3 regions of the Psychrobacillus sp. 05T411 genome follow, and region 2 is predicted to be linked to each of the others. Evidence: riboswitches for the same ligand, from Rfam matches in the RefSeq annotation. Region 2 holds a riboswitch; each other region holds the start of a gene.
The links. A riboswitch is a leader RNA that binds a small molecule or an ion and turns the genes downstream of it on or off. The one in region 2 is predicted to bind cobalamin.
Positions count from the first base shown of each region.

Region 1: linked by a shared signal. The riboswitch ahead of metE (5-methyltetrahydropteroyltriglutamate--homocysteine S-methyltransferase) and the one ahead of AC1DFT_RS09370 (ribonucleoside-diphosphate reductase subunit alpha) in region 2 are both predicted to bind cobalamin.
Region 3: linked by a shared signal. The riboswitch ahead of AC1DFT_RS08290 (ABC transporter substrate-binding protein) and the one ahead of AC1DFT_RS09370 (ribonucleoside-diphosphate reductase subunit alpha) in region 2 are both predicted to bind cobalamin.

Region 1 covers NZ_JBFTLO010000004.1:47,688-57,806, forward strand. Annotated here, with positions in the region: gene AC1DFT_RS04430 (sugar ABC transporter ATP-binding protein) at 1-845, opposite strand, end outside; gene AC1DFT_RS04435 (FGGY-family carbohydrate kinase) at 842-2,368, opposite strand; gene AC1DFT_RS04440 (galactitol-1-phosphate 5-dehydrogenase) at 2,370-3,407, opposite strand; gene AC1DFT_RS04445 (sugar-binding transcriptional regulator) at 3,382-4,353, opposite strand; gene metE (5-methyltetrahydropteroyltriglutamate--homocysteine S-methyltransferase) at 4,598-6,883, opposite strand; cobalamin riboswitch at 7,118-7,296, opposite strand; SAM riboswitch class I at 7,380-7,487, opposite strand; gene AC1DFT_RS04455 (3-ketoacyl-ACP reductase) at 7,582-8,298, opposite strand; gene AC1DFT_RS04460 (hypothetical protein) at 8,527-8,763, shown strand; gene AC1DFT_RS04465 (hypothetical protein) at 8,934-9,263, opposite strand; gene AC1DFT_RS04470 (YcdB/YcdC domain-containing protein) at 9,349-10,119, opposite strand, start outside.
Region 2 covers NZ_JBFTLO010000009.1:16,773-26,891, forward strand. Annotated here, with positions in the region: gene AC1DFT_RS09340 (DUF1697 domain-containing protein) at 2-502, shown strand; gene AC1DFT_RS09345 (VOC family protein) at 801-1,172, shown strand; gene AC1DFT_RS09350 (dimethylarginine dimethylaminohydrolase family protein) at 1,294-2,145, opposite strand; gene AC1DFT_RS09355 (YqcI/YcgG family protein) at 2,319-3,053, shown strand; gene AC1DFT_RS09360 (ribonucleotide-diphosphate reductase subunit beta) at 3,228-4,259, opposite strand; gene AC1DFT_RS09365 (flavodoxin) at 4,231-4,674, opposite strand; gene AC1DFT_RS09370 (ribonucleoside-diphosphate reductase subunit alpha) at 4,674-6,899, opposite strand; cobalamin riboswitch at 7,064-7,242, opposite strand; gene AC1DFT_RS09375 (undecaprenyl-diphosphate phosphatase) at 7,392-8,219, opposite strand; gene AC1DFT_RS09380 (DedA family protein) at 8,229-8,831, opposite strand; gene AC1DFT_RS09385 (metallophosphoesterase) at 8,831-9,919, opposite strand; gene AC1DFT_RS09390 (lmo0954 family membrane protein) at 10,077-10,119, shown strand, end outside.
Region 3 covers NZ_JBFTLO010000008.1:84,140-94,258, forward strand. Annotated here, with positions in the region: gene AC1DFT_RS08260 (transglycosylase domain-containing protein) at 1-829, opposite strand, end outside; gene speE (spermidine synthase) at 1,000-1,833, shown strand; gene speB (agmatinase) at 1,838-2,710, shown strand; gene AC1DFT_RS08275 (YwiB family protein) at 2,838-3,257, shown strand; gene argS (arginine--tRNA ligase) at 3,258-4,925, shown strand; gene AC1DFT_RS08285 (Era-like GTP-binding protein) at 5,541-6,572, shown strand; cobalamin riboswitch at 7,131-7,270, shown strand; gene AC1DFT_RS08290 (ABC transporter substrate-binding protein) at 7,506-8,480, shown strand; gene AC1DFT_RS08295 (FecCD family ABC transporter permease) at 8,485-9,468, shown strand; gene AC1DFT_RS08300 (adenosylcobinamide amidohydrolase) at 9,470-10,119, shown strand, end outside.

The DNA.
Region 1 (10,119 bases), on a different contig from region 2:
CCAAGAATTTCCCCTTTTCCGACAGTAAAAGATACGTCCTTAATTTTTTTATTTGTGAATCCTTCTACTCGTAAAAATTCTTCTTTGGTCGAGGTTACATGCACCTTTTCTTCTTTTTCAATAGAACGGCCCGTAATATGATAGATTAATTCCGGTTGTTTAATATTCTTCAAACTATCTGTAATAATCCATTTTCCATTTCTTAATACAGTTACTCGATCTCCAACAGCATATAGCTCATCTAGCTTATGAGAAATATAAACTATCGTATATCCTTGGTTCTTGAGTAATTCAATTACATCAAATAGTTTCAATACTTCATCGCTAGAGAGAGCAGTTGAAGGCTCATCCATCACAATTATTTTACATTCAGACTTAATTGCCTTTGCAATTTCAGTCATTTGTTTTAGTCCCATACTTGCTTCGGAAGTTTGCAGATTTGGTGAGGCAGATATCCCCAATAGAGAGAAAATCTTTTTAGATTGTTCGTTAATCTTTCTCCAATTAATAAAACCACCACCCGGTTTTAAATAATCTCCAAGAAAAATGTTTTCTGCTAGACTCAATTCTTCTATTAATGAAAGTTCTTGATGTATAGTAGAAATACCTAATGCCATACTGTCAGCAGGTGTTTTAATACTTACATTTTTTCCTTCAAGCAATATTTCTCCTTCATCTTTTGTGTACACGCCTGCTAATATTTTCATCAATGTAGATTTCCCAGCCCCATTTGCCCCTATTAAACAATGTACTTCTCCTTTTTCCAGTGAAAAATTTACGTTTTGAAGAGCCTTTACGCCCGGAAATGATTTAGATACATCTTTCATTTCAAGTATGTTACTCACTTTGTTCTGCCTCCTTTCTTCAACTTCTCCATGACTGGAAATAATAATTGATTTAATTCAAGATAGCTTTCAAAAAGTAAATCGTATTTTTCTTTCATCTCAGTATTAGGTGTATACGTTTTTTTCATCTCGACCATAGATGACGATGCCTCTACTAAACATGAATATTTCCCCAGACCAAATGAGGCAATGATAGCTGCTCCCTTAGACCCTGTTTCGATGTCTTTTGGAATCGAAATTGGCACTCCCGTCACATCACTAATAATCTGCATCCACGACTCATTTTGTGTACCACCGCCACCCGCAATAATTCGTTTAACAGGTATTGTAGATTCGTTAAATGTGCGTATAACATTTCTTGTACCAAATGCAACCGCTTCCAAGATTGCTCTATATATATGATATTTATTATGAGAAAGTGTCAGCCCTATAAAAGCACCCGTTGCATATGGCGTTTTGTAAGGAGTTCGATTTCCCTTCCAACTATCCAGCATTAGAAGTCCGTCACTTCCTGGTTCAATATGTTGAATCTCTCTCTCTAGTTCCTTGTATACTTCCAACTTGTTAGGTTGATGCTCATAAAATTCCTTTAGAAACCATGAGATGATAGAACCACAGGAGAGTTGACCTCCTTCTAACAACCACATATCCTGTACGAGCGGTGAATCATATGGTCCCCACAAAGAATCATTAAATATTGGTTCTTCATGGTGCATTAAATGTACAAAACTAGTTCCAGTGGTCATATTAAGATTTCCTGGTTTAAGTGCTCCTGCGCCAATCATCCCTATATGGGCATCTATGCCCCCTTGAAATACCGGTATTCCAGCCTCTAACGATAAGAAGTCAGCGGCCTCCTGCGTAACAGTACCTACCAAGTCACCAACATGTATAATCTTAGAGGGCCAATGCCTTGTAATACCTTCAAGATCTATACCGTGTAAAAACTCTTCGGAAAATCCACCAAGTCGTTCAACATACCCCCATTTACAGGTAGCGTTGCATTGTGAGCCTACTAATTCACCAGTTAATTGATAGTTCATCCAATCTATTTGCTCTACAATCCTTTTACCAGTTAGATCATAATTCTTTTTTAACCACAATGACTTTGTCAGCATCCACTCAATGGAGGTTTTTCCTCCAGAATAGCGTAATCGCTCTTTTACCTGAACATGTAAATTTTCATTGATTTCATCTTCCTCGTCTGTTGACCGCTGATCCATCCAACATTGGGCTAAATCGATTGGTTGTAAATTTTCATCTGTTAATAAAACAGTTGATGAGGTTGCGCAAAGTGCAATTCCTTTAATCCGTTTACGATTTACTGCTTTGATAACAGACTGCATAGCTGTTTGTAAAGCAATCCACCAGTCATTCGCATCTTGCTCCGAATGACCGTTACTACCGTTATGCGTTGGATAAGCAGCACTTGCATTATAAAGCTGCTCTCCTTCAGTAGTATAAACACCGACCTTCAAAGATTGAGTTCCTAAATCGATACCTAGTACATAATCTTTCATCATTTTATTCGCCCGGATAGATTAAAATTTTATTGAAAGCTAATTCTTTGTTTTTTAGTTTTTCAAATACTTGTGGTGTTTCTTCTAAATCAAAACGGTGAGAAACAATTTCCTCTGTTTTAATTTTCCCTTGTGCCATACATTCAATTGCATACGTCCATTCTTTTCCTGGAAATGGATCAGAGAAGGAATTCCAAGAACCCTTAAGCGCAATTTCATAGCGCATAAGTCTATCTACGGATTTAGCTGATAGATTAAGTGACTGGTTAGAAATACCAAGGAATACTACTCGTCCCATTTTTCCTGTGATAGACACTGCTTGATCCTGAGCAATAGGTGAACCTGAAGTATCTAGTACTACATCTATACTTACATCTGCTAATGCTTCCATTATGTTCTCTTTCATTGAGTTAACGACATGGTCTGCACCTAAAACTTTTGCTATTTCTAGTTTTTCATCAAAGATGTCTATAGCAATCACTTCTTTTGCTCCCATTTCACGGGCAAATTGAACTGCAAACATTCCAATTGCACCAAGTCCAATAACAACCACCGTGTCACCTTTTTTCAAATCGCCTCTCCAAAGACCATGAACGGCATTTGCTGCTGGATCGACCATTGCGCCTGCATCATAAGAAATTGTGTCATCTAGTTTCAAGATATTCTCTTTACCTACTTTAATGTAGTTAGCCATAGCTCCGTCAGTTCTTGAGCCGTAATAATTATAGGAATCACACAATCCATATTTCCCTTGCTTACAATATACACATTCACCACAAGGTACTAATGGTGCAATTGTTACGCGATCTCCTACTTTCCATTCTGTCGCTTCTGAACCACATTCAATAATTTCTCCCGCAAATTCATGACCAAGCGTTAAGCCTTTGTAATAAGCACCTTTAACTAATGCCCTAGGAATATCAGAACCACAAATACCCACTGCTTTCACTTTGATCAATACTTCAGTTGCTGAAATCGTTGGTATTTCTATTTCCTCTACTTGTAAATTTCCAGGTTCATATAATTTGACTGCTTTCATCATCTAAATACATCTCCTTTATACATATCTCTTTAGCTAATTCTTCATCTATGAAAAGGGTATTAACATATCCTCCATTTAAGGCACCTATCACACTAGTTGCCTTCTCTTTCCCAGCTGCAAGCGCAATTGAATACTCTTTACTTCGTAATTCTTCTAACTCAAGCCCTATCGTTCGCTCGTTTAAGCTTCGATCAACGAGCTCACCAGTAATAGAAAAATACCTAGAACAAATATCCCCAACTGCATTTTTTTCAATCAACTCTTCGTATGTATCTCCTTTAAAATATCCACCTTTATAGAGAACCGAATCGTATGAAACATTTCCTATTCCAAATAAGGCAATATTACTTTTCTTCCCGAGTGTCAGTGCCTGTTCTATATTAGAATCTGTCATGATGGCTTCAGCAATTATGGAAGAATCTACAATAGATGGGACAGGTAAGTGATAATGCTCCGCACAAAAAGCTTGCGATAGTTTTTCAAGCAGTGCTCCTGATCCAGTAGAATATGAACTTTTTGCAACCCCGCCATTTAATTGGACAATTTTCATATTAGGTAATACTTTTTTCTTTAAATAAGGAACAACATGACTTAAACTAGTTCCCCAAGATAATCCCAAGATGGAATCGTCTTCGCAAATTTCATATAGATAAGCTGCAACAGCTTTTCCGACATCATTCAAAACAAGTTCTCTTTCATGTAAATACACAGGCAATACAAATACCTTTTTCAAGTTATATTTTTCTTTAATCTTACTTTCTAATTTTTGAACAGAACTAAGTGTATAATTTATTTCCACCTTTATAATACCGGCCTTAAATGCTGCATCTATTATTCTACTAATGGTCGCCCTTGAGTAATTGAGCTTTTCAGCTATCTCTTTTTGAGTTAATTTCATTTCGTAATAGAGCTTTGCAACTTTAATCATTTCTACTTTTGAGTACATGTTTCCCCCTCCACGAAACTTTGTTCACTACATAAAATTTTGTTCTAAATGTATTATAATCGAAAGATTCTAATATGTAAGCGTTTGCTCATACAATGAACAAAATTTCAATTGTTTCTGAAATTAATACAATTAGTATTCTTATCACTAGTTTTGTAATGGAATAAAAAATAAGCGCAATGCCATTCACCATTCGAATGAGATTGCGCTTATTTTGAAATATCTTTTAGTCAACTATTCACTATTACTTTTGAATAGCAGCCAACTGGCTTTCTCTTACTTCTTTCGCAGCCTCCACCATCACTTTCAAACCTTCGATTGTTTCTTTTTCTTTTCTTGTTTTCAAACCACAGTCTGGGTTAATCCAAAATTGTGTTGGCTTGATTGTTTGAAGTGCTCGATTAATATTTTGTTTCATCTCCTCTTTACTCGGAACACGTGGGCTATGAATGTCGTAGACGCCTAAACCAATTTCTTTATCATAGGTGTTTTTTTCAAATGCCGAAATGATTTCCCCGTGACTTCTTGATGTTTCAATCGATATTACATCTGCATCTAGGGCACTAATAGAACCGATGATACCGCTGAATTCCGAATAACACATATGCGTATGAATTTGCGTATCATTTTTAACTGATGAAGTTGCCAGTTTAAATGCATAAACAGCTGCATTTAAGTACTCGTCGCTTTTCTCAGGATCTAGCGGCAATCCTTCTCGTATCGCAGGTTCATCTACTTGAATCATTCCGATGCCATTCTTTTCAAGCTCCTCGATTTCCTGACGAAGTGCGTATGCAATTTGGTTCAACACTTCAAAACGAGGGATATCGTCACGTACAAATGACCAGTTCAAAATCGTTACAGGTCCTGTCAACATGCCTTTTACTGGCTTCGTCGTTAAAGATTGTGCATAAACACTTTCTTTCACTGTAATCGGCGCACTAAACGCAACATCCCCCAAAATAAGTGGAGGTTTAACACAACGCGAACCGTATGACTGAACCCAGCCAAACTGTGATACCGCAAAACCATCGAATTTTTCACCGAAGTATTCCACCATATCTGTTCTTTCAAATTCACCGTGAACTAAAACATCAATGCCAATGTCTTCTTGAATTTTGATCCATTTTTCAATCTGTTCCTGAATAAATTGTTCATATGCTTGATCCGTTATTTCCCTTTTACGCCATTTCGATCTAGTTTGTCTTACTTCCGGTGTTTGTGGCAGACTCCCAATTGTCGTTGTAGGGAGAAGTGGTAAATTGAATCGTTGTTGCTGCTTTTTAATACGTTCTGCAAATGGCAATGTACGATTCACATCTTTTTCTGTTAGCTTTTCGATATTTCCCTTCACTTTTGCATTTTGTCTATACTTGGAGTTATTTAAGACGGACAGGGCATTTCTACTGTCTTCAAGTCCCGCCTCAATTGCCACTGCTCCTTCATGTACTCCTTTACTCAGCAGAACAATTTCCGTAAGCTTTTCATCAGCGAATGCCAGCCCTCCTTTTATAACCTGTTCCAATCGTTCTTCCAGTTTCGTACTAACCGGTACGTGTAAAAGAGATGCGGAAGGTTGAACAATAAGTCGATCTTTTTCAACAGATGTTTGAATTTCGTTTAGAAGTGCCACTTTTTTATCTAAATCTGCACGCCATACATTTCGTCCGTCAATGACACCTGCAAAGAGAACTTTGTCTTTAGGAAATCCATATTTCTGTAGTAGTTCAAGTGAATCACCATGAACAAAGTCGAGCCCTAATCCTTTCACTGGCAATGCGGCAACCGCTTCATAATTAGCAACTTTTTCAAAATACGTTTGCAGGATGATGTTGAGTTTTGGAACTGCCTCCTGAATTGCAGCATAAACTTGTTTCACTTGCTCAAACTCTTCGCTAGACAGTTTACTAGTCAAAATAGGCTCGTCCACTTGAACCCACTGTGCTCCCGCCTCCTCAAGTCCCTTCAACACTTGAATATACAGTGGTGTGAACTGTTGTAATAAAGAAATGAAATTCTCAGTCCTCGCCAGTTTAATATATGTAACTGGTCCTAAAATAACAGGTTTACCGTTGATACCCAGCTTCTCTTTTGCTTCTTTATAAAAAGTAAGTGGACGATTTTCTACTAATTCCGGTGTTACACCTTCGAGTTCCGGTACGATATAATGATAATTTGTATTGAACCATTTCGTCATTTCCGATGCTACTGCATCTTTATTTCCACGGGCAATTGCAAAATAAGTTTCCAAAGACACTTTTCCACCCTTGTATTCAAAACGCTTTGGAACAACACCAAACATAACAGACGTATCTAGCACATGATCATATAGTGAAAAGTCTCCTACCGGAATAAGATCTACTCCCAATTCCTTCTGTTTACGCAAACTCTCTAGGCGTATTGCGCCCGTTGTTGCTAACAGCTTTTCTTCTGAAATATTACCATTCCAAAAGCCTTCTAATGCTCTTTTCCATTCACGTTTTTCACCAATTCTTGGGTATCCAATATTCGAACTTTGTACGTTTACCATGCATATTATCCCCTTTTAAGTTTATATTTTTTTGAATATATAAATCTGTGATTGTCTCTTTCCAAACCACCCCCTTTCCGTTTTCTCTACATATTTCAATAAAAAAAAGCGATGTCCCAGCCATCTTCGGCTGAGCTATCGCTCAAAGTTAAAAGTAGGAAACAATAGGACTAATCCACCGATACGATGAAAAGAGTCCTTCGCCCCCACCTCTCAACCCCCGAAGAAAGTGTTGCTTCATACGATATAAAGGCAGGTATACTGGCTCGTGCTTCACCCTTCTGCTGGCCTTCCCACGATTGCTCGCAGTGGCTGTTTCAACAGTCGTCCACACTTACAGTTGCGGGGACAGCTTCGGTATTTCACCGAATTCCCTTTTAAACCATAATGGTACCAATGTATCGTTAACATGCTATCTATTCTGATTTTAAATACAAAAAAGAGTCTGCTCCTAATAATTATTAAAGGAGCAGACTCTTCGTATGAATAAGTCTTTTCCTCATCTACCAAGTCATTTAATCGACTTGCTGGAATTAGCACCATGCCATAACAGGCGGTTGCTGAGGTGTCATCGGGCCAGTCCCTAAACCTCTCTAGATAAGAAAAACTATTGAATTTTATTGTTGCTTACAACTCTACTTCATTATCTAAAAATTTACAATACTATTTTTCAAAAAAGAATTTTTCCTTTTTTACATTTATGGATTTGTCGACCACAATCCAGCCGATTTAAGCAAGATTCTTGGATGCATTTTAAGCTGAGCAACCATGAAGTCTGCGATGTCTTCCGGTTGCATTACTGTTTCCGGATTGCCATCTGTTAAATTTAGTTCAATTGCCATATCAGTAGCTACCGTGCTTGGCGTTAACGTAACGACACGAATATTATGCTTTCTTACTTCTAGCATTAACGATTCGCTTAAGGCGATAACCGCAGCTTTTGATGCACTATAAGCACTTGTTACAGGTGCTCCTTTTTGTCCGGCAGTAGAAGAAATATTAATGATATCCCCTGTTTTTCTCTCAATCATTTCAGGTAATACTGCTCGAGTTACGTAATAAGTCCCCATGACATTTACTTGAATAATTTTTGCCCATTCTTCTGGATCTAGTTCAAGGAAATTGCCGAATTTACCTATACCCGCATTATTTACTAAAATATCAATAGAACCGAGTTCTTCTCTAATTTTAGCTACCGCTTGATCTACAGATTCCATATTTGCAACGTCCGCAGTTGCTATAGAAACTTTCACTCCATATTCTTTTAACTCGGCTGCAACTTGCTCCAAATTTTCAATTGTACGTGCTAATAGTCCAACATGAATACCTTCTTTTGCAAATGCGATCGCTGTAGCTTTTCCTATACCACGACCTGCTCCTGTAATAAGGGCAGTTTTTCCAGTAATTGTTTGCATTGATTTCTCTCCTTTTTGTAATAAAAATTATGTACATTCTCTATACAGATTACCGTCACTTATCTGAAATGTATACTAATCTGCTTTTTCATCATATCCAATAACTGGTTATACATAACCAAACCAGTTCCTACTTCCCGTTTCACTCTTCATTTATGTAAAATTACGGTATTTAGCACCATTTTTAATGAAGATTTCTAAAGTACCATTTTTACCAACTATCCCCACATGTACTTGAAAGCTCCAAAAATAGCTGACTATAATAAAGAGAGTGAAATCTATCTTCATTTAACAGGGAAAATTAGTAATCACACATTGGAATCATTCAACTATGGGCACCAACTTGCACCGGTGAAGTTTAAAGCGATTTATGATAACAAACATGAATTCGATTTCCTCGCAACTACCGAATCACTGGACGGAACAAAGTTTGGTGGAGCTAGTATTGATTCTTTACAAGAATAAACGATTCATTTATATGCACAAGTACCACTGCCAGTTTCAGAACGTGAGAATTCATTAGTGTTTGTCATCACCGATAGTGAAGGCGAACACGAAGTCATCCTTCGTTAAAGAGAAAAAGCATCGATGCACATATACGTTATATGCATCGGTGCTTTTGTCATTTTTATGTATTACTCCTCCAAATAATCAACCAACATCAAAATCAAACCGACCATTAAAAAAAATATCCCAAAACCTATCACACCGCCACTTGATGTTAATAACTGCTTTAGTATCAATACAATGCCATAGATACTCATAGCAATCGCTATCCCCATCGGTCTAACATATATTTTTCCTTTTTTATTTTTCCTATTATTTAGAAGTACAACACCTAATACGATAAAAACTACTCCGTAGACACGTGAAATAATATTTCCTATCATACTATATGACCCATGAGTTATATTTGCCAATATAATTCCAAATAAAATAGCTAGTATACTAACGGTTACCCTCATAAAAATCTCCACCTCAAACAATCAAAGTAAAGACTTCTACCGTATGAATACATGGTAGAAGTCTTCAGAAATTTAACTTACATCATTAGTAATACATGCCATTTCTTTTTTCGGACAATTCATGCGCCAAACGAATCGTTGAAGCTGCTAGCTCCGCATAGGATACTTCTTGCTCAGGGTTAAACTTGTTTTGATCTGCCTCTACTAATCCCATAGAACTTGCTAGTGCAACATAGCCAACATTTTCTTTTTTCACTTTCGTTGCATCGGCAAAGCTCAATTTATAAATATCGCTATGCTTCGCTGCTTGCTCTAAACCTAGAACACGTATATACCAAACTGCTATTTCTTCTCTTGTAACTTGGGAATCCACATCAAAGCTCTTCGTCTCTGGTTTAATAACCCCCATTTCAACAGCACGTTCTATCGGTTGATACAAAGGATGTTTAGGATCTATATTATCAAATGTTTGATGCAAATTCTCGCTGCCCCCATAATATCCTCCTGCATAAAAATAAGTAAGCGAATTCATCACAACTTTTAACGCTTCTCCTTTTGAAATAGCAGCATCCGCATTAAAGTCTTTCTTATTTTTAATATCTATGATTTTAGCGTTAATCAGATAATTAAGTTCCTCTTCAGCCCAAGGATGTGAAATAGCTGTCGTATTACTCTCCCCATAAATGTTCTTCCATTCTCCTGTACTAGCATCTAAATAACTCAGTGGATCTTCGTTAAAAATTGGGGAATAGACTAAATCATAATGATGATTGTCTTCATCTCTTCCTTGTTTCATATAATTCAACTTTAAGCTTAATGCCTCTTTTAACTTTGCTTGTGCGTCTTCTGTAGAAAT
Region 2 (10,119 bases):
TGTGTCTTTTGTTGCCTTACTTCGTGGGATTAATCTAGGCGCTAAAAATAAAGTGGATATGAAATCATTGAAGGCATTATTTGAAGCGATGGGTTATGAAAATGTACGAACTTATATACAAACAGGGAATGTAATTTTTGAGAATGCGACTTATGATGTTCAGCAGATGGAGAATGCGCTTCGCGAAACGTACGGCTTTGAAATTCCAGTTGTCGTTCGCTCGAAGGAAGAGCTAGAAGAAATACAAGAGCATCCTACTTTTTTGAAAGACCAGGTGTATGTCATGTTTTTAACGTACGACATTTCGGATGAACAGCAAGCATTGTTGGATAGTTTAGTAGACGATGAATTTATTGTATGGAAACGTCGAAATATCATCATTAGTTTGTCGAAAAACTATCATCAGACCAAATTTACTAATGCTTTTTTTGAAAGAAAGCTCGGTATGGCGTCTACTGCACGGAATCGGAATACAGTGAATAAAATAGTGTTGAAAATGTAGATGGTTTCCACCTTGTTGAGAGGTGGGAACTTTTTTAGTTGCTTTTAATGTTGAATTGGTCGCTTTCATGCTAGATTTGGTTGCTCTTACTTCTTAATTGATTGCTCTAACCGGCCTATTAGTTGCTCTTCGCCAATTAATGCAAAATAAATAACATATATTGGAAATTTAAAACACCTTTAATAGGGAATTTTATTTGTCATTAGTTTTTTTTATACCAATCTATAATTACTATAAAATTTTCAAATAACTAACTTTCGGTTAAGCTTAAACTAGAACAACACAAGGGGGATTTTTCATGTCATTTGTTTTTAAATCAATCGATCATGTTCAATTAGCTGCTCCTACAGGTTCAGAGGCAATTGCAAGACAATTTTTTGGTGAAATACTTGGATTTCAAGAAATCGAAAAGCCAGAGACATTAAGAAAAAAAGGCGGAGTTTGGTTCGAGTTTGCAAATTATCAAATTCATATCGGTATTGAAGAACCATTTGCACCAGCTAAAAAAGCCCATCCTGCTTTTCAAATTGAAAATTTGGAAGCGCTGAAAACTCATTTAGCAGAAAACGGAGTTAGTTACATTGTAGATACTGATTTGCCAGGTGCAAATCGCGTTTATATTCATGATCCTTTTGGTAACCGCATAGAAATATTAGAGTGGATTGCTTGATAATATAAAAAAATGCAAATTAGTTTTGTATCGTTTCCGAAGGTCTTTGCGCAAACTTATTGCCATTTTATCTTTAGAGAGGCTAGCCGTGAATAACGTCACAACCAGCCTCTCTTTTTTCTTATTGGCGAGAAATTGGCATGGAGCAACATCGGAATGATCCACCTGATTTAATAATTTCCGAGAAATCGATCTCCAACACTTGATATCCATGTTTTCTCAACTGATCATTAACTTCCTGGTTTATTGGCAAACTAATCACTCGCTTTTGACCAATAGACAATACATTTGTTCCCATTGAGAACTGCTCCCTTTCATTCACTTCGATTAAATGATACATGGTCGATAGACGTTCCACGATTTTTGGATCTAGCGCGTCGGGAAAAATCAACGCATCTTTTGAGGAAAGGATATTGAACACACAGTCTAGATGCAAATATTTTGGGTTAAAAGGAATAGGCAGAATCTCGAAATCCGGTAATTCTCTTTGCAAGTCTTCAACGGCCTTCATACATGTACGATCGCTAATTCCAATAAATATACGATCACCATCTACGATTACATCGCCACCTTCGATTGAATGTGTTGTAAGCTCCTTATAAGAAATATCATGTTCATTCATCCAATTAGCTAACACCTTCTCTTCACCTTGACGGATCGGGTTCGCCATTTCGGAAATAAATAAGTGATTTCCTATCGTAAAACCAATATCTCTAGTGAAAACTTGTTCTGGGTATCCTTTACTTGGTTGTAGTTTAATCACTTCCACACCGGCATTTCGTAGAGTATCTTGAAATATCTGATGCTGTGTCACGGCGAGTGAACGGTCAATATTATCGTTTATATATTTCTTTTGAACATCATTAATCACTTCTTTAATTTCCATATATTGAGGTTCACATAAGACGACTTTTTGAAGTGTTCCATATTCGCTTTGACAATATATTTGAGCTTGATTTTGTATTATTTTCATCCTAAGTCATCCTCCTGTTTCTTTATTCATTCCTTTCTATTCCCTATATATTCATTCCATAACCTATTTGTAAAATTTTTTATTTGAATATCGCTGTTTTAGGAAGTTTAGTTTAGGGTAGCGTAAAGACTAGACAATAAGAGATATGTGAAAAAATAAGTGGAGGCGATTGTATGATTACAAAAGAACAGGCTTTATTAACTAAAGATGATTTTCATACGAGAACGGACTTGCCAAGTTGGCTATACAAGGAATATGAAACTTTTCATAAGACGGTTACAGATAAAACGTTTCCATGTTTTTTTGGAATGAGTGGAGAACTGAAAGGTGAGCTCCGATATGCATATATCAATCAGTCCGATTGGAGTAATCTACCGGCAGCTGTAGAGGGCTTTTTAGATCTATTTAAATTACCTGAATACAAACGACACGGTCTTTTTGTATTTGTAGAGCCTTTTGAGAAAGAAGGTTCTATTGAAGATTACCGGAAACAATTTTGGGATATCCTTCAATATTTACATGAAGTCGATGAAGTGGAATGGCCAGAAGACAGTCCTCTCGACCCTGATCACTATTTATGGGACTTCCGGTTTAATGGAGAGCCAATCTTCGTTTTCGGAAATGCTCCTGCATATAAGAAAAGAAAGACACGTCACCTAGGAAATGCGATGGTGCTTGGATTTCAACCTCGCAAGATATTCGAAGGATTAGAAGGAACTGAAAAAGGTGGAATTATGTCACGTGAAAAAGTTCGTAAACGTGTAGAAGTTTGGGATCAGCTGCCTAAACATCCAGATATCGGCCACTTCGGTGACCCAACCCATAATGAATGGAAGCAATTCTTTATTGGGGATGATATTGAGCCAATTCAAGGTAAATGCCCATTCCAACACAAATCACATGCATGAAAAAAATCCCCATTTTTAATAGGGGATTTTTGTGAAGAATAAAGAGGATGAAGAAGAGAAGACGCTGCTAAAAAAACAAAGAGAATATTTTCATCATTAGCAACCAACTATAGTCGCTCATAACGATTAGCTCTTCTCTACTTAAATTTCTACTTTAGATGAATTTAATATAAATCACAAATCATCAAACCCATTATCAATCGCATTCACTTTAACGTATTGACGGGATTTTTGTTCAAAGAAGTCTGTTTTTGTACCATCAATATTGTCGGCGTATGCACGAATCCATTTCATCGGATTTTCTACATAGTCAGGGTAGATTTCATTAAGCCCTAGCAGACGTAGCATTTTATTTGCCCGATATTTGATATAGCCTTGCATATCATCTAAATCGATTCCTTCGATATCCTTTAGAACATAATTAGACCATTCGATTTCATGCTCGACTGATTCTTTGAATTGGTCGTAAACCCAGCCTATTAGTTCTTCATTGTTAAGCTCAGGATTTTCGGATAATGTAGCTCTAAATAATTCGGAGATAAAACGCCCATGCTCGAGTTCATCCCGATTAATATAGCTGATCATTGTTGATGTACCAACCATTTTATTGTAACGAGCTAAATTGTAGAAATATGCGAAACCGGAATAGAAAAATAAGCCTTCTAATAAGGTTGTGTATGTTAATGTTTTGACTATATTTTCGGTTGTAGGGTTTTCCACAAATTCATTGTAATATTTAATAATATTTTCATTTCGCTTCAACAAAATAGCATCTGTTCTTCCAAACTCAAATGACTTATTTTGCTGATCTAATGATACAACAGATGATAAAACGTAAGAGTAACTTTCGTTATGCACCGCTTCTTGTTGTGCGATTACAGCCATAATAGATTGAACGGAAGGATCTGTTGCATATAAGGATAGTAATAATGCTGTTCTCGTTTGTGGAGCATCAAGGGTTGCCAGTAACCCGATAACCTTTAAATAGGCATCTTGCTCTGACTTCGTTAAATTTGGGAATTGTTTTACATCGCTCGACATATTCACTTCGTCTGCTTGCCAGTAATTTCCGAGTAATCGTTTATATATTTTATACCAGTGTGGATAAGCGATATCGTTCCAATTTAATATCCCGCTCGATTTGCCGTTAAAAATTCCTGTCGATTTATTAGGATTTCTAGGGTCTAATGTTTTTGCTTTTTCCATGTTCTAAAACTCCTTCTATCCATTTAGTTACTATCTTTTCTTGGCTGCCTCTTGGAGATTGCTCTATTTTTAATCCTTCGTATGTACTGTTATAAAATATCCTCAACTTATCAACAGCTCCGCAAAATAAATCATCTCCACCAAATTGGGTATCCCCAGAACCAAATACATATACATTGTCCGGTTTATAGCCAACTTCACGGACAAAATCTTTCATTTCTTCTGGTGTGCTGCCCTTATCCCATGTGAATGTACCAAAAAACAGCTGATTGTATGTGGATAGGTCCGGCACAGTGCCGAAACCTATCATATACATATCCACATCATATCCACTTGTTACAAGCTGGTCCTTTATTAATTCCGCTACTTCCTCTGTGTTTCCGCTATAGCTCAAATAGCAAACGATTGCGTTCATTAGCTTGAACAAGAGTCGCAATCGACTAATTCAACAGAAGTCGAGCGCACATAATAGGTTGTTTTAAGACCGCTGTTCCAAGCATCTAAGTGTAAATCTAGTAGTTCTTTTGCTTTAATTGTGTTTTGCACGTATAAATTTAATGAAACACCTTGGTCGATATGACGTTGGCGTGCGGCATTTTGTTTTAATGTCCAATGCTGATCGATGAAATAAGCTGATTTATAAAACCATGTTGTTTCCGAATTCAAATCCGGCACTGTTACCGGAATTTTATAATCTTTCTTCTCTTCAGAGTAAAACTTTTGGAAAATCGGATCAATGCTGGCCGTGCTTCCAGCTAGAATAGACGTCGATGAGTTCGGTGCAACCGCCATTAAATAGCCGTTACGGATTCCATTTGCAGCTATATCTTGGCGCAGTTCATTCCACTCTTCGCTTTCGTACCCGCGTTTTTCAAAGTAAACTCCCGTTTGCCAATCCGATCCATCAAATAAAGGATATGCCCCTTTTTCTTTGGCAAGTTCGCTAGATGCCTGAATCGTTAAGAAAGCAACTTTTTCATATAACTTATCCGCGAACTCCACTGCCTCGTCCGATTCCCAGCGAATACTATTTAAAGCCAATAAGTGATGCCATCCAAATGTTCCAAGACCAATTCCACGATATCTCGCATTTGTGCGCTCCGCTTGTGGAACCGGAATCATATTCAAGTCGATTACATTGTCGAGCATGCGCACTTGAATGTTGATTAACCGCTCCAAAACATCCGCTGGAACAGCTCGTCCAAGATTAATAGAGGATAAATTACATACAACGAAATCTCCTGATTTACGGCGAGTGACGATAACATCATCTTCTAATTGAATCGATTCAAACGTAGTAGCACTTTGGTTTTGGAAAATTTCCGTACATAAATTACTGCTGTATACCATACCTGCATGCTTGTTCGGATTGCTACGATTCACTTCATCACGATAAAACATAAAAGGTACACCCGTTTCGAGTTGAGAGCGCATAATGCGTTTCATCAAGTCGATTGCTGGTACTGTTTCACGAGACAAGCGACTATCATTCACACATTCTTCGTACTTTTGTCGAAATGAACCTTCTCCACGTTTTTCATCATAAAAGTCTTCTAATGAATAACCTTTTAACTGACGAACTTCATGTGGGTCAAATAAATGCCATTCCTCGCGTGCATCTACCTTTTCCATGAATAAATCCGGCAAGCAAACACCTGTGAAAATATCGTGCGCACGAAGACGGTCATCTCCGTTGTTTAAACGTAAATCTAAAAATGTGAAAATATCTTTATGCCAAACATCTAGATAAACAGCTACCGCACCTTGACGCTGACCAAGCTGATCTACACTTACTGCTGTGTTATTTAATTGTTTAATCCAAGGAAGTACACCACTGGATGCTCCGACAAATCCTCTTATTGATGAACCGCGGCTTCGTACTTTCCCCATATATACACCAATTCCGCCACCGAATTTGGAAAGGGTTGCAACGTCTGTGTTGCTGTCATATATTCCTTGCAAACTGTCGTCTACCGTGTCGATAAAGCAACTAGAAAGCTGTCCATGAGGCTTTCCTGCATTGGAAAGGGTTGGTGTTGCAACCGTCATATATAAATTGCTCATTGCCCAGTAAGATTCTTTTATTTTTGCGAGGCGATCTTCTTTCTCATCTTTCATTAATGTCATCGCAATCATCATCCAACGTTCTTGCGGAAGCTCCACGATAGAATTATCAAAGTCTTTGGCAACATAGCGATCTAGCAATGTTTTTAATCCGATATAAGTGAATAAATAATCACGTTCTGGCACGATTATTTCAGCTAATTGTTGTAGTTCTTCGACTGAATAAGCATCTGTAATGCGTTTATCATAAAGCCCTTTAGTGACAAGCAGTTGTACATTGCTTGCAAACTTTTTGTATACTCGGTCTGCTGAAGTGCTTCTTATTTGTGCTACCTTTTCATATATGTCAGCTAAATGAATGAGGGCTGCGACAAATGTCCAGTATGTTTCTTGCTCGTCTAAAAAGCTTAATGCTTCTAGCGACATCGATTTGGACCATTCGGATGTTGTTCCTTCCGGATGTTTTACTATCCATTTTTCATGTACTTTTACTAATGGAGCAATGTTTGTTTCCCCAAATTCTTTTATTAGTTGGTGCAATAATTCTTGTTTTGTTGTGTTTGTAATTGTTGTCATGTAAATTCCTCCTTGTTTTTAATACAAATAAAAAAGCGATGCATCTAGCCATCTTCGGCTGAGTCATCGCTCAAAATGTAAAAGTAGGAAACAATAAGACTATTCCATGGAAATGAGTAAGAAGAGTCCTTCGCCTCCACCTCTCAACCCCCGAAGAAAGTGTTGCTTCGTACGATAAAAAGGCAGGTCTACTGGCTCGTGTTTCATCCTCCTGCTGTCCTTCCCACGATTGCTCGCAGTGGTTAATTCAACAGTCGTCTACACTTACAGTTGCGGGGACAGCTTCGGTATTTCATCGAATTCCCTTTTAAACCATAATGGTACCTAATTATCGTTCACATACTACATATTGTGTTTATATTCTTTATATAGCCTAACATATTGTGTTTATGCTTGTACAGAGGAAAGAATTAATTGCATCCAAAGAATCATTTTAACAATTATTTGATCAAATAAAAAGATGGACATCCTTAAAATGTCCATCACTTTTCATTACGTAAATACAATAATTGCCAGAACTGCCGCTAATATTAAACGGTAAATTGCGAATGGCATTAATTTAATGTGCGAAATCAATTTTAAGAAAAACTTAATCGATATTAGCGCAAATACAAACGCACTAATAAAACCTACTACATAAAATCCCATATCATCCATATTGATATGTTCCCAGTTTTTCATAACAGATACTAAACTTGCTCCAGCCATAATTGGCACGGCCATGATGAATGTAAAATCTGCTGCTGTTTTATGGCTCATCCCGAACAATACCCCACCAGAAATCGTTGCACCTGAACGCGAGAAACCTGGCCATAAGGATAGACATTGTACCAAGCCCACTTTAAATGCTTGTGCATATGTAATTTGGTCCAAACTAACGATTTTCGGCTTTTTCGGTCCCAACTTATCTGCAATAATCATTAAAATAGATCCAGCTATAAGGCTAAATATAACTGTTTTTACACCAAATAAATTATCATCAATAAAATCTTTAAGCGCGAATCCTAAAATAACTGCAGGCAGCATTCCAACAATTACATGCAATAAATTGAACTGTTTACTCGATTGCTCACTATCTATTTTATACAATCCTACCAAACTAAATAATCGTTTCCACATAACCACGACTACTGCTAAAATGGAACCCAATTGTACGACAATCTTAAAAGTATTCGCAGAATAATCTCCTAAAAAGTCTTTTGTGTTCAGCCACATATCATCCACAATAATCATATGACCTGTAGATGAAACTGGTGCAAATTCTGTCATACCCTCAACAAAACCTAATATTAATGCTCTTAATAATTCTAGAAATTCCATAAGATCTCCTTAGTCACGTTTTTTAAAATACCAAACAAGAAATGCAATACCTACAATTGCTAAAATAACATACACGATATTAGAGTAAGTATCCATATACCCTACGATTTGATCCCAATTCTCACCGACTGCTGCTCCAACTGAAACTAATACCGTATTCCAAATAAGTGTACCAAGCGTGGTGAACAATAAAAACAGGCTAAACTTCATATTCGACATACCGGCTGGAATAGATATTAAACTTCTAACAAGCGGAACTAATCTTCCGAAAAACACCGCCCATACACCGTATTTGTCGAACCAGGCATCTGCCTTATGAATATCTTTAATCGTCAGTCGTAAAAACTTCCCATACTTCTTCACTATTTTCTCTAAACGCTCTACATCTAACAGTGTACCGATCCAATATAAAATTGCTGCTCCAATTACCGAACCAGCAGTAGACGCAACAATAATACCAAACTTGGTCATCAATGTTGTTGTCGTCATATATCCTCCGAGCGTTAAAATTACTTCTGAAGGTATTGGTGGGAAAATATTTTCTATTAATATTAATAAAAATACACCCAGGTATCCAAACTGGTTCATCCAGTCTGCAATCCATGCTTCCATTATACTCCCACGTCCTCTAACTTAATGTTTACTACCCAAAATTCTGATTGACTCCCTAAACGAATTGGTGGTCCCCAAAAACCAAAACCCGAAGATACGACTGCATGCAAACTTCCTTTTTGCTTATACCCATAATCGAGTTCAAATAGTTTTCGTGTGAAAAGATGGTTTGGCCACATCTGTCCACGATGTGTATGTCCAGACACATGAAAATCCACTCCTTCTTTTTCTGGAATGAATAAATTAGAAGGCGTATGATCCATCACAAACCAAGGAAGGTTGCTTTTAAGCGGAACTAGCTCTGAAAGCTGCTTTCTCTCTTTATTCGTCAAATCTTCCCTACCAGTTAAATAGAACGAATCCGCTACTATAATTGTTTCATCTAATAACATTTTTACATTAGAAGCTTCCATTTCTTCCACTAATAGCGGGATTTTCTTGCCGTAGTACTCGTGATTTCCAAGTACCCCGTAATTACCATACGTAGAAGTGAGTTGTTTCATCACTTCGGACATCCCTTTTTTCACAAACCAAATCGGATCATCGTCCACCAAGTCCCCTACTAATAATACGACATCTGGTTGCTGTTCATTCGATTTTTTCACAAAACGTTGTAAATGCGCCTTATTGGATAATAAACCAAGATGGAAATCAGAAGCAACTACTACTTTTAATTTGTCTAACATCGCATCTTTTCTCGGCAATGTAATCGATAACTCACGAACGACCGGCGTATAGGCATTGTACGAACCGACGGCAACACTGATGATAAACAACAAACAAACGATTGTACCAATAACTATTAATTGTGAGGGGAAAATCCACGTGCAAATAGTTGCTATTGGAAAAAGAATTATTCCGTATTGCATAATAATCATCCAGTAGGAGCCTACTATATGAAATAACCGTAATCGGTGGTCGATTCTTGCGATAAATAAGGCGTAACCAATGAGTGTCCATACGATGGTGAAAATCACCTTATTCACTGGCAGGAATACGTCCAACCACGTGAAAACACACCAACCAAAATAAAACACAATAGCGGTATACACAGCAATAGCTAGAACAATAGCGCCTACTTTCTTCATTTTCAGCTCCCCATTTTATGTATTTTTCATTAGTATAGCAGATTCTACCCTACTAAGACTAAGCCTCTAGACCGATACGAAAATCAATTCTAAGCCCGTTTGGAGAAGTTCGTGGAATTGGTAAGCTATAACTACAAACGAGAGGAGGAACACTCACATGAAAAAATTTGGTTTATTAGTACTTGGTATTACTGCCGGAA
Region 3 (10,119 bases), on a different contig from region 2:
CCTCTTCTAAAAAGTAAGGGGCTGTTTTTTTCTTCACAAGCGAATCTTCTGTTTTCAAGACATATTTTTCATCCACAGCTCGTTCTCGCTGATCAGCCGTGATAAATTGTTGGTTCTCCATTAATTTCAAAATAAGTTGTTGTCGGTTTACCGCTTTTTCTTCATCGGCTAAAGGGGAGTAATAGGTAGGTCCTTTTGGTACACCCATCAATAAAGCCGATTCTGCAAGCGATAAATCTTTTGCACTTTTCCCGAAATAATAACGGCTTGCCGCTTCTACACCGTACATGCCATGGCCGAAATAAACGGTATTTAAAAATCCTTCAAGCAATTCATCTTTTTCATAAAAAACTTCTAATCGGTAAGCATACAATGCTTCATTAATCTTCCGTGTCCATGACTTTTCGTGCGTCAAAAATAGATTTCTGGCATACTGTTGCGTTATCGTACTTGCACCTTCTACTTTTCGCATCGCTTTAATATCCTTCAAAAGTGCAGAAGCAATTCGTGTATAATCAAATCCGTGATGTTTATAAAATTCCTGGTCTTCTACTGCAATAATAGCTTGAGGAATGAATGGTGACATTTCCTCTAGTGAAACCCAGTAGCGCCGCTGATCTTCGAAACGATCTCCAATGACATTTCCTTGGTCATCTAGAAAGACAGAAGAAATAGGGACTTGAATAATAGGGGCACCGACGATTTGGGCATAAACTCGGAGGGTAACAAGTGCGCCAATTAAAGCAAAGCTCGCCACGATGCTTAATAAAAAAACTCTTTTCATGCGTTTAGATCGTGTGGCTTTTTTTCTATATTGTACACGCCCCATAAAATCTCCCCCGTCTCTTGTTGGATGTTTTTATTAGTATGAGAACAATAGATTCAAATTAAACGAAAAAAAGAAAAAAGTATTGCACTTTTGTAAAAAAGCTCTATACTTTCTTTGTATTATTTTTTTGATACACTATATACAAACGTATTCACAAAGGAGATAAATAGATGAGCGAATTTTGGTTTACTGAAAAACAAACCGAGAATTTTGGAATTACGATGAAGGTAAAACGTACACTTCATACGGAGCAAACAGATTTTCAATTATTAGAAATGGCAGAAACAGAAGAGTGGGGCAACATGCTCTTTTTAGACGGCATGGTTATGACATCAGAAAGAGATGAGTTCGTATACCACGAGATGGTGGCGCATGTTCCATTATTTACCCATCCAAACCCAGAAAACGTATTAGTTGTTGGTGGAGGAGACGGCGGCGTAATTCGTGAAATTATGAAGCATCCAAAAGTAAAAAAAGCAACGCTTGTTGATATAGATGGAAAAGTTATTGAGTATTCGAAGAAATATTTACCGGAAATTGCATGTGAATTAGAAAATCCACGTGTAGACGTTCAAGTAGGCGACGGCTTCATGCATATTGCAGAATCGGAAAACGAATACGATGTAATCATGGTAGATTCTACTGAGCCAGTAGGTCCTGCAGTAAACCTATTTACAAAAGGTTTCTATGCTGGAATTTCAAAAGCATTAAAAGAAGACGGATTATTCGTTGCACAGTCGGACAACCCATGGTTCAAAGCGGACTTAATCCGCCAAGTACAAAAGGACGTAAAAGAAATTTTCCCAATTACAAATATGTACTTAGCCAATATTCCTACGTACCCAAGTGGATTATGGTGCTTTACAATTGGTTCGAAAAAATACGATCCACTTCAAGTTCCGGACGAGCAGTTCCATGAAATCGACACAAAATATTACACAAAAGAGCTTCACAAAGCAGCATTCGTATTGCCGAAATTTGTGAAAGACTTAGCAGGAGAGTAAGCCGATGCGATTTGACGAAGCTTATTCAGGAAATGTATTTATTAAGAGCAAGCAAAATTACGATGAAGCGCAAGCGGTTATTTACGGAATGCCAATGGACTGGACAGTAAGCTACCGTCCAGGTTCACGATTTGGCCCGCAACGTATTCGTGAAGTTTCTATTGGTCTAGAGGAGTATAGTCCATACTTAGACCGTGAACTAGATGATGTAAATTATTTTGATGCAGGAGACATTCCGCTTCCTTTTGGTAATGCATCAAAAAGTTTAGATCTAATCGCAGGTTTTATTCGCCAGTTAATGCAAGATGGGAAAATTCCAGTCGGTATGGGTGGCGAGCATTTAGTATCATGGCCGGTTATGAAAACAGTGGCGGACAACCATAAAGACTTGGCGATTATTCATATGGATGCGCATACGGATTTACGCGAGGAATATGAGGGAGAACCACTTTCTCACTCGACACCAATTCGTAAAATTGCCGAATATATCGGTCCGGAGAACGTTTATTCATTTGGAATCCGTTCTGGTATGAAAGAAGAGTTTGATTGGGCAAAAGAAAATGGCATGCATATTTCGAAATTTGAAGTATTAGAGCCATTAAAAGAAGTATTACCAACGCTTGAAGGTCGTCCGGTTTATGTCACGATTGACATAGACGTACTAGACCCTGCACATGCACCGGGCACGGGCACAGTAGATTGCGGTGGAATTACAAGCCGCGAGTTACTTGCTTCTATCCATGCTATTGCAAACTCAGGTGTGAACGTAGTTGGTTTTGATCTTGTAGAAGTTGCGCCGATATATGATTCATCGGAGCAAACTGCAAACACTGCCTCGAAGTTAGTACGTGAAATGATTTTAGGTTGGGTAAAATAATTTGGAAACGTGTTGTCCTTTTTTGGGCATCACGTTTTTTCGTGTTTCGCTTATGTTTAGTTGTCATTATTGTACTTTTAGCTTTATAATAAAAAGGTTATATTAAAAATGCGTTAGGATGAAAGCAATGTCTCAACCAATAAAAAAGTCAGTAAATGTCCGCTTGTTATCAACGATTAAACATCCTGATACTGCAGCGGAAACTTTCGACATACAAACAAAAGGCGAGCTAACGATAAAAGGGGACCAACCTTATTTAGTTTACGAAGAAATGCAAAATGAAAAAACAGTCAAAACTACGGCGAAACTAAATGGTGATTCTGCTTTAATTCTCCGTAGCGGTGGAGTGAAAATGAGACTGCCATTCGTATTAGGAGAGCTTCAAACAGGAAGCTATGATTCAGGCTACGGCACTATGATGATTACAACAAATACGAAACAACTACATTTTGAAGATGGACAATTTCGAGTAGAATATGAACTCTTAATAAATGAAGAAATTGCAGGTACATATACGTTAGAACTAATATACACGGAGGCGAATTAAATGAACGCAGTAGAAAAAGTACAACAATCGATTAAAACTGCTTTGCAACAAGCGATTGTAAAAGCGGAATTAGTAGCGGAAGACCAAATTCCAGCAATCCATTTAGAAACACCGAAAGATAAAGCAAATGGAGATTACGCAACGAATATCGCGATGCAATTAACAAAGCTAGCGAAAAAAAATCCACGTCAAATTGCGGATGCTATTGTGGAAAACTTAGACATGTCCGGTACGATGATGGACAAAATCGATATTGCTGGTCCAGGATTTATGAATATTACGGTCCGTAAAGATTATTTACAAGAAGTAATTAAAGCAGTACTTGCGGAAACAACAGATTATGGTCGCACAAAATCAGGAGCTGGCGAAAAGGTTCAAGTCGAGTTTGTATCTGCCAACCCAACTGGTGACTTGCATTTAGGGCATGCTCGAGGTGCATCTGTAGGAGATTCACTAAGTAATGTTCTGGATTTTGCAGGATACGATGTTTCTCGTGAATATTATATTAATGATGCTGGTAATCAAATCCACAACTTAGCGGTGTCTATTGAGGTTCGCTATTTTGAAGCATTAGGCTTAGAAAAAGAAATGCCGGAAGACGGATACCGTGGACAAGATATTATCGATATCGCAGCGGATCTAGTAAAAGAGCATGGCGATAAATTTGTTCAAATGTCTGACGAAGAACGCTATAAAGCATTCCGTTCACATGGTTTAAAAGTAGAACTTGCGAAATTACAAAAAGACTTAGCGGACTTCCGTGTAGGCTTTGATAATTGGTTCTCTGAAACTTCTTTATACGAAGACGGAAAAATCGAAGTAGCACTAGATAAATTAAAAGCGAATGGTCATATTTTCGAAGAAGAAGGAGCAACTTGGTTCCGCTCTACAACTTTTGGAGATGACAAAGACCGTGTGTTGATTAAAGGTGACGGCTCTTTCACCTATTTATTACCAGACATCGCTTACCATGAAGATAAATTAGTACGTGGTTTCGACCAACTAATCAATATTTGGGGAGCAGACCACCACGGTTATATCCCACGTATGAAAGCTGCAATTGAAGCACTTGGATACGAGCGTGAAAAACTAGAAGTATCTGTTATTCAAATGGTGCAACTGTATAAAGACGGCGAAAAAATGAAAATGAGTAAACGTACTGGTAAAGCAGTTACGATGCGTGAGCTAGTAGAAGAAGTAGGACTAGACGCAGTTCGTTATTTCTTCGGTATGCGTTCAGGCGATTCCCATATGGACTTCGACTTGGACTTAGCCGTTTCTCAGTCAAATGAAAACCCAGTGTATTATGCACAATATGCGCATGCACGTATTTGCTCGATTTTACGCTCTGCTGAAACACAAGAGCTAAAAGCATCAACAGATTCACTGGAATTATTGCAAAGCGAAAAAGAATTAGATTTATTGAAAAAAATCGGTGACTTCCCACAAGTAGTAGCAGACGCTGCAAAACTTCGTGCGCCACACCGTGTAGCTACTTATATCCAAGAGCTAGCAGCAACATTCCACAGTTTCTATAATGCAGATAAAGTACTCGATTCAGACAACGTCGCTCTAACAGGTGCTCGTCTAGCATTAGTAACATCTGCTCGTCAAACAATTGCCAACGCACTTCGATTAATCGGAGTTGCCGCTCCGGAAAAAATGTAAAATGGAACACTTCGACCTTGGTCGGAGTGTTTTTTGATGGGCGGAATAGGGTACTTGTGTGAGAATCAGACAGACTATAGAGATGATTCCTCACTTCCAACGTTTTTTTCTTCTGGGTAATCATGTGATGACATCTGACCAATGTTCTCAAATAAACCTTGCTCAGGTTGAATTTGGTAAATGAAAGGGAAAATACCAATTATATATAGGTCGGTTTAAGAATATTATTTCGACCGCTCTTTACTATCTCCATATTATGTACAATTGCATGTTAGCACTTTTTTAAATTATGGTACTAACTTTTCATTGAATTCTAACTAGGATAAGTGACTAATTGTGTCGGAACCTGATACTCTTCACTAATAAAAACAGGGTGAATTCTTGGTAATTAATTATGCGAAACTAGTGAAATATAATACTTCTGCTATAATTAACAGATAATAAAGTGTAGCAGAGTTGATGGAATTTAAAATGGGAGCACTAAATGCATGTTTAACAGGACAGTCTGCATCAGAAATAGTAAAGCAAAGTGGTATTAAAAAATGATGATACACTAACAATCACAATATCAATCTAACAAAAACATGATATTTATAATAGGGAGGTAGCATAAAAATGAAGCATAATCACACTTTTTCTGATGAGGAGTTTGACCGCATTTTTGATGAGGAAACGGAAGAAATTAATGAGCAATTGCAGCGAGAGGTTCTTATTGCGATGATTGGCGACGTTAACGCAGGGAAGTCGTCTACAATCAATCGGTTGATGGGGGCGGAAGTTGCCCAAGTTGGAGCGAAACCGGGTGAAACGCAGGAAATTAAGAAGTACATCTATAAGGATAAAATTGTATTCGTCGATACGCCGGGATTGGACGATATTCAAAGTGAGCATTCGGAAGAAACGATGAAGTTTTATAAAAAGGCAGATTTGGTACTTTTTTTCTTAAATGCAGCGGGTACAGTACTATCTGAAACCGAATTAGCTTCATTGAATAAGATTAGTAAAATTAACAAAGACATCATTCTTGTTTTGAATAAGATTGATGCAGCTGATGATATTGCTAGTCTAGTTAAGTATGTTCAGAATCATACGGATAATGAATATCCAGTTACGCCGATTTCATCGCGGACAGGAGAAAATATTGGTCTGTTGCAAAATGAAGTATTGAAATTATTAGAGGTTAAAAAAAAGGATATATTGATGGCGGCGAATATAGCAGATAAATCTTCCGTTGCGAATAAATGGATTTTGGCAGCGGGTGGCTCTGCGGCAGCAATTGGAGCAGTACCAATTCCAGGTGCAGATTTTGTTCCGCTAACAGCTCTGCAAATTGGGCTTATGCTACGCTTATCAACGCTATATGGTAAACCGATTTCAAAAGACAATGCGAAAGAATTAATTATCGCAACTATTACCGGAAACGTAGGAAAAACGATTTTTCGTCAGATTGTAAAGTTAGTACCTGGGGCAGGCATGGTTGCGGGAGCAAGTGTTGCTGGTGCGATGACGATTGCTTTGGGTTATGCAGTGAAATATGCACATGAAAATGATATTAATCTTACTTCAGAAGCATTGGCACCAATCTATAAGATGTTTTTGAAGAAAGAGAGAAATGAAAGTATTAGTGAAAGTGTTACAGTGAATTAAATGTTTATAGCAAAAAAAGGATCTGGGTTGCTCATTGAGCTCTTGAGATTTTCTTAAGAGATAATATGGTTTTTTGCTTAGGATTAATGAAGACGGCAAGAATCCATATGTCCGATTTTCTAAAAGTGACTTGCAGTATGGTATCACCTTTCTTTTGTATCTCATTTTATCCAGTGAAACTCGAGAAAAGTAGATAGCATTCGTCACATAGAGAAGCGAAAAGCATACGAAATTGTATCTTCGGATGCCCCTTATGAGTAGGAAAGGATTATTTCACTCATTATCCAAATCTAAATCTCTATGTCTCTGAACATTTTAGGAGGGCGACGGACAAAAATCCGCCACATGATTACCGAAAAAGAGAAGCTGGGGACAATTTGACAAACACCCCATTCACCAAAAAAACTATCGACAATGTATCTATTTCATACTCGGTCGAAGTGTTTTTTGATGGGAGTATCGTTTAGTTGTAAAACCACACTTTTCTCCTTATTTTGTACCCCAAAAATCCCTGTCGACAACCATGTGATTTCATGTATAATAAAGTCGATGCATACAAAATATTTTGAACATAAAGGTGCTTGCTATGAAACTAGCAAGTTAAAAGGGAAGCTGGTTCAAATCCAGCACGGTCCCGCCACTGTGTGTGATAGTCCGCTATCATGAGTCAGAAAACCTGCCTTTATGGATATACACATTAACACCTACGAGGATAGGTTTCGTGTAAGTCAGCTTGGCAAATGGTAACCTAGCAGATTTATACCTATTCTATCTCTCGTTCATTGGACGAGAGTTTTTTTTATCTTCATTCAGTGAATGAAGATAAAGCCTCCGGCGGATGTCCAGATTTTGAATCGAGTTTGCTCGATTCAAAATCTGGACGCAATTACGCCGAGGCTTAATGGATTTAAACAGAAAATGGGGGAAAAGAACATGAAGAAATTATGGCAATTATGGATGACATCCGCTTTAGCAGTATTACTCTTAGTCGGATGCGGACAAACAGAAGAAACACCTGTCGAAACTAAGGATAATGCGCAACAAGAACAACAAGCTGAGGTAGAAGAAGCGGCATTCCCGATAACAATGACAGATGCGGTTGGCAATGAAATAACCTTAGAAGAAGCTCCAAAAACAATCGTTTCCATGATTCCAAGTAATACAGAAATTTTATTTGCACTTGGGTTAAATGAAGAAATCGTTGGTGTAAATGACTATGATAACTATCCAGCAGAAGCGCTTGAAAAAGAGAAAATTGGTGGACAGGAATTCAACGTGGAGAAAATCGTATCGATGAATCCAGACATCGTATTTGCACACGATTCTATGTTAGGAATGGGCGAAGCTGGTTTGCAACAAATCCGCGATGCTGGGGTAAAAGTATTCGTTGTGAAAAATGCAGGTGACTTCAATCAAACGTATACAACGATCGAACAAATTGGTCGTGCTACAGGTAAATTAGAAGAAGCACAAGCAATTGTAGAAGATATGAAAGCAAAAGTAGAAGATGTGAAAGAAAAAGTAGCAAAAGTAGAAACGAAGAAAACAGTATTTGTCGAAACTTCAGATGTACCGGAGATTTATACACCTGGTAAAGGTACCTTCATGCAAGAAATTTTAGATATGGTGAATGCAGAAAATATTGCTGCAGATCAAGAGAATTGGTTTATGATCTCGCCGGAAGAAATCGTTAGCCGTAACCCAGACGTAATCATTATCATGTATAGCTATGTAGATGGGATTGTAGAGAGCGTAAAAGCACGTGATGGTTTCGACACTATTACTGCTGTGCAAAATGATGCAGTTGTACAAGTGGATGAAAACTTAACGAGTCGAACAGGCCCTCGTCTTGCAGAAGGATTAGAAGAAATAGCGAAGGCAATATACCCTGAGGTATTTAGTGAGTAAAGCCTTGATCGGCTACATCTTGTCAATTGCTGCCTTACTAATTGCAATTTGGCTTGGTGTATCGGTCGGATCCGTAAAGGTACCGATCAGCACATTATGGGATACGGGAGCAGATGCAATTGCGTCCAATATCGTTTGGAAAATTCGCATGCCACGTGTTGTGCTTGCAGGGTTAGTTGGTGCATCACTAGCCATCGCAGGTGCTGCGTTTCAAGGGTTGTTAAAAAATCCGCTTGCCGATCCTTATACGTTAGGAGTGTCGTCCGGTGCCTCAGTAGGCGCCGTGACTACGCTCTTTTTCGGTATTTCGGTACCATTTTTAGGAATATTCACCTTGCCAGTTTTCAGTATGATTGGTGCTTTAGTGACCATGTTTCTGGTCATTACTTTTGCAAAACTAGTCGATCGTGCCATGAAAATGGAAACAATTATTTTAACCGGAATTATTTTTAGCTCTTTTTTAGGCTCTGTTATTTCCCTAATGATTGCACTCACTGGGGAAGAGCTGCGTCAAATTATTAGCTGGCTTCTCGGCAGTGTGTCGATGCGCGGTTGGAGTTTCGTACAAATGGCGTTCCCTTTTGTGCTTATTGGTACGCTGTTACTATGGTTAAACAGAAGAGAGCTAAATGCCATGCTATTTGGAGAAGAACGAGCACAGCATTTAGGTGTCAATGTTAAGAAACGAAAAATGATGATTTTAATCGGCGGCTCTATGCTTACTGGTACAGCGGTTGCAGTTTCGGGGACAATCGGGTTTGTAGGACTTGTCGTTCCGCATATGACCAGGCTTTTATTTGGCTCGGACAATCGCCATGTATTGCCGCTTAGCTTTATTAACGGGGCGGCCTTATTAATCATCTGTGATTTAGTATCTCGTACGATTATTGCGCCGACGGAACTACCGATTGGGGTTATTACAGCATTTATCGGGGCTCCTGTTTTTGCATTTATTTTCTTTAGACAACGAAAAAAAGGAGGCATTTAATATGTTAAAAGTGGAAAACATTTCTGGTGGATATGATCGCCGACTAATCGTCAAAAATGTCTCCTTTCAAGTTGAAAAAGGCCAAATGCTTGGAATTCTTGGACCAAATGGTAGTGGAAAATCCACTTTGTTGAAAGTGATTAGTGGCATCCTGCCTAAAGAATCTGGAGATGTGCTCATTGATGGAAAATCATTAACAGCCTATTCATCGAAAGAGCTAGCGAAAAAAATGGCAGTTCTCCCACAACTACATAGTCATGCCTTTTCCCATACGGTAAGAGATACCATTGCACTCGGTCGGTATCCACACCAAAGTGGCTTATTTTCATCGTGGTCGGACGAAGATGAAGCGGCTGTAGTATTGGCAATGAAACAAATGGGAATAGAAAGATACGAGCATCAAATGCTGGATCTCCTGTCGGGCGGGGAGCAACAGCGTGTATTTGTAGCCCAAGCACTCGCACAGGCAGCACCAATACTGCTTCTCGACGAACCGACCAACCACTTAGATATCGCACATCAGAAACAATTACTCGACACGATTAAAAGGCAAGCAAATGAAAACGGCATAACGATCATCAGTATATTTCACGATATAAATCTCGCATCACTTTACTGTGATAGGCTCTTACTAATGGATCAAGGCCAAGT